Regions from separate parts of the Lysobacter sp. CA199 genome, predicted to be linked through region 2. Evidence: predicted binding sites of a transcription regulator. Region 2 holds the regulator's gene; the other holds the start of a gene.
The links. The regulator HrcA, encoded in region 2, represses chaperone genes, less so after heat shock. The targets are predictions, from matches to a motif close to TTNGCACTCNNNNNNNNNGAGTGCNAA.
Positions count from the first base shown of each region.

Region 1: the regulator HrcA is predicted to act here: its motif matches at 797-823, upstream of ACTOWJ_RS09930 (co-chaperone GroES).

Region 1 is NZ_JBQJIL010000005.1:105,202-107,400, forward strand. It holds gene groL (chaperonin GroEL) at 1-336, opposite strand, end outside; gene ACTOWJ_RS09930 (co-chaperone GroES) at 463-750, opposite strand; gene ACTOWJ_RS09935 (hypothetical protein) at 1,200-1,448, shown strand; gene ACTOWJ_RS09940 (hypothetical protein) at 1,457-1,852, shown strand; gene ACTOWJ_RS09945 (hypothetical protein) at 2,035-2,199, shown strand, end outside.
Region 2 is NZ_JBQJIL010000014.1:126,668-128,866, reverse strand. It holds gene recN (DNA repair protein RecN) at 1-115, opposite strand, end outside; gene hrcA (heat-inducible transcriptional repressor HrcA) at 480-1,532, shown strand; gene grpE (nucleotide exchange factor GrpE) at 1,767-2,199, shown strand, end outside.

The sequences.
Region 1 (2,199 bases), on a different contig from region 2:
GTTCATGCCGGCGGCGACCGCCTTCATGCCTTCGCGGATCAGCGCCTGAGCCAGCACGGTCGCGGTGGTGGTGCCGTCGCCGGCGTTGTCGGAGGTCTTGGAAGCGACTTCCTTGACCATCTGCGCGCCCATGTTCTCGAACTTGTCGGCCAGTTCGATCTCCTTGGCGACGGACACGCCGTCCTTGGTGATCGTCGGCGCGCCGAAGCTCTTCTCGAGCACGACGTTACGGCCCTTCGGACCGAGGGTGGCCTTGACGGCATTGGCGAGAATATTTACGCCGCGCACCATCTTGGAGCGTGCGTCCTCACCGAAACGAATTTCTTTGGCAGCCATGGTGAAACTCCGGGAATTGGGATTGGGGATTAGGGATTGGTAAGAGCGCAAGCGGACGTCGGGTTGGGCGGGATCGCAGCGCAGGCGCTTTGCGAATCCCGAATGCCCAATCCCGAATCCTGGCTCTTAGCCGACGATCGCGAGAACGTCGTCTTCCTTGAGGATCTTGTATTCGATGCCGTCCTGCTTATAGGAGCTGCCCGAGTACTGGCCGTAGATGACCTTGTCGCCGACCTTGAGCTTCGGCGCGCGCAGGCTGCCGTTGTCCAGGGCCTTGCCTTCGCCGATGGCGACGACTTCGCCCTTGGTCGACTTTTCCTTGGCGGCGTCGGGGATGATGATGCCGCCGGCCGAGACTTCGTCGGCTTCGATCGGCTTGACCACAACGCGGTCATAAAGCGGCTTGAGATTCATGGCGACCTCTGTAAGTGATTGAATGGGTGGGGAAAGAGCGGGAATTTTAGCAGTCGCCCCCGGCGAGTGCCAACTTCAAGGGACAAAAGCGCCCGGACGGGCCGGGACTGAACGCTTAATGAGGCGTTCCGGCGAGCTTTCAAGGGGGCGGGGCGAGAAATCTTGCAACCAGAGGCCGGGGCATGCCTCGGAACGGTCGCGACCGGCCCCATGGGGCCTAGCGGACCGGCGCGTGCGCGCCACCTCGGCCGGCGCTGCTTTGCGGGAGGGCTTTCAGCCCCGATCGCCTTTCGACCCGATCACGGCACCCCAACTGCAAAGCTGATTCCGGCCGACTCTGCGCAACCTAAACCAGTACCGATGACTCCGAAAAATGGCACATCCGATCGACCTTGCCTGTCCGGAGCGCCCTCCCGTAGGCTCAACCCCAGTCGCCTCAAGGATGAAATATGCGCCGACACCGCTCATGGATGGGACCGGGCCTGCTGCTGGCGTTGACCGGCTGCGGCGCCTCGCCTTACGACGAGATCGCGCCGGAGTTCAAACAGAACTCGCAGCCTAAGCAGCGCTATCAATTGACGCTGACCATCGCCAATGCGCCGGGGCCGTTCGTCTCAGTCCAGGGATTCATGCAGTTCGACATGAAGACATCGGAATGCCCGCCGCCGCCGCGGCTTAACGCAGGGTCCACGTCATGAGAATCGTAGTGAAGCCCCTGTTCCCTGTCTTTTTTCTTCTGCTGACTTCATGCGGATGCAAGGGAGACGACGTCAAAATCATTTACTCCCCGGATAGAAAATACAAGGCCGTCCTCCAACAAGCAGAAGGCTCGCCGGGGAGCTGCTTTACCGCAGTAGACGTAATGCGCGCCGACGCATCGCTCATCGATGCCGAGTCTGATCGAATCGCTGGATTCGAAGCGCCGCACGACTACAAACAGCTGAAGATCCGATGGACTTCGAACGACACCCTACAGGCGTCCTACCCCGGATTTGCTCCCGGCGAGTTTCCGCACATGAGCTATAACTCCGGAGACCAGATCAAGTTTGATTTTCCAAAGCCGCTTTCGAGCGACGCCAATGCTGTGCGGCATACGCAATGACGATCGCGCGCCACCGGTACTGTCGCGAGAGATTGCGCGCATTGGCCCTACGCTGACTGACTCGTGCCGATTCATCGGCTGATTCGCCTCAAGGATTGGATATGCGACAACACCTTTCGTGGATAGGCCTGAGCTTGCTGCTGCCCTTGTCCGCTTGCAGCCCTTCCTCTTCAGAGAAAACCATGCCCGACTTCAAACAGAATCCGAATCCCAAGCAGCGTTACCAACTCATTTTGACGCTCGCCAATGCGCCCGGACCGTTCGCATCGATCGAGGGGTTCATGCAGTTCGACGTGAAGACGCCGGAATGTCTGCCGCCGCCGAACGAGAACGGCGGCCACCTCTGG
Region 2 (2,199 bases):
CCAACAGCGATTTACCGGCGCCGGTTTCGCCGGAGATCACGGTAAGGCCGGGACCGAAACTGAGTTCGGCGGCGCTGACGACGGCGAATTGTTTGAGCGAGAGATGGGCGAGCATGCGGCGGCGATTGTGCCTGTGCGGGGCGGTGGCTGGGAATGGGAACGGCGGCGGGAGCGAGCGTAAGGGTAGGGTGGATCAAAGGCTGAGACGATTGCCCGGTGCCGGGGGCAGTGTGCGGCAACCTGGGTTACCCGGTTACCTGAAAGGTCCGAAGTCTTTTGTGGGAGGGGCTTGAGCCCCGACACCCGCAGCGATGTCACTCCATGTAATTGCGCGGCGACTCGAAGCCGTCGGGGCTGAAGCCCCTCCCACAAAAGACCTCGGGGCTTGGACCTCAATTCGGAACCCCAGATCCCTCGTCCCCAATCCTCAATCCCAAGCATCCCTTGCGCCCATACCGTTCCGCGCCTATATCGGTCCCATGAATCGCCGCGCTCCCGACCCCAGCCTCGATCCGCGCGCGCGCCAGTTGCTGCGCACGCTGATCGGCCGCTATATCCACAGCGGCGAGCCGGTCGGGTCGCAGACCCTGGCCAAGCACGCCGGGCTCGACGTCAGCGCGGCGACGATTCGCAACATCCTGTCCGACCTGGAAGACGCCGGCCTGCTGAGCGCGCCGCATTCCTCGGCCGGGCGCATTCCGACTTCGCAGGGCTACCGGCTGTTCGTCGACTCGCTGCTGCAGGTACGGCCGCTGCCCGACGGCGAGGTGGCGCGCCTGCGCAGCGAGCTGCCGTCGGGTTCCGGAACCCAGGCGCTGCTCGGCAGCGCATCGGAGCTGCTGTCGGCGATGACTCACTTCGTCGGTGTGGTCAGCGTGCCCAAGCGCGAGCAGTTCGCGTTCCGGCGGATCGATTTCGTGCCCTTGGACGCCCAGCGGGTGCTGGCGATCCTGGTCTTCGCCGATCAGGACGTGCAGAACCGGATCATCCAGACCCGCCGCCCGTACGAGGCCGGCGAACTGGAGCGGGTCGGCAATTACCTCAACGCCCATTTCGCCGGCCGTCCGGTGGCCGAGATCCGCGCCACCTTGCTGCTGGAACTGCGCAACGCCCAGTCGGAAATGCAGACGCTGCTGGCGCAGTCGGTGGAACTGGCCGAACAGGTGCTGGCGCCGGACAGCGATGACATGGTTCTGGCCGGGCAGACCCGGTTGATGGGCGTGCAGGAGCTGGCCGACCTGGACCGGCTGCGCGAATTGTTCGAGGCCTTCGCCCGCAAGCGCGAGATCCTGCAACTGCTCGAACGCACCGTGCAGGCGCCCGGCGTGCGCATCTTCATCGGCGAGGAAACCGGGCTGGCGCCGCTGGAAGGCGTGTCGCTGGTGACTGCGCCGTACACCGCCGGCGGGCGGGTGCTGGGCGTGCTCGGGGTGATCGGCCCGACCCGGATGGCCTACGACCGGGTGATCCCGGTGGTGCAGGCCGCCGCCGATGCGCTGGGGCACGCGTTCGATCCAACCGAAGCCGACTGACTCGCGGGCGAAATCGCTTCCGAAGCCGACCCAATCATCCCCCTCCCACAACAGACTTCAGAGGTCGCCGACCATGGTCGGCGGGTCCGTCACGCAACGCCCCAGCCCGCCCGATCGCCACCGAACCGCGTCGCTAGCCTCCGATCCTGCACGATCGGCGCAGATCCCGGCACTTGAATGCCCTAGCAAAGGCCCCATAGCTGGCCCTGTCGCGGAAACCCGCAAGGAACCAGCATGAGCCAAAACGATCCCAACCCCGATTTGAACCTCGACGCCCAGGAGCCGGCGACGGGCGCCGAGCTGTCCGAGGTGGATGCCCTGCGCTTCGAGATGAACAAGTTGCGCGAGGATTCGCTGCGCGAACGCGCTGAACTCGACAACCAGCGCAAGCGGGTGGCGCGCGACATCGATATGGCGCGCAAGTTCGCCAACGAGCGCCTGCTGGGCGACCTGCTGCCGGTGATCGACAGCCTGGAGGCCGGTCTGGCCGCCGCGGGCGAGGACGCCAGCGCGCTGCGCCAAGGCATGGAACTGACCCTGCGCCAGCTGCTCAAGGTCGCCGGCGACAACGGCCTGGTCGCGGTCGATCCGACCGGTCAACTCTTCAATCCCGAGCACCACCAGGCCATGAGCCTGGTGCCGGCACCGGGCGTCGCCCCCAATCACG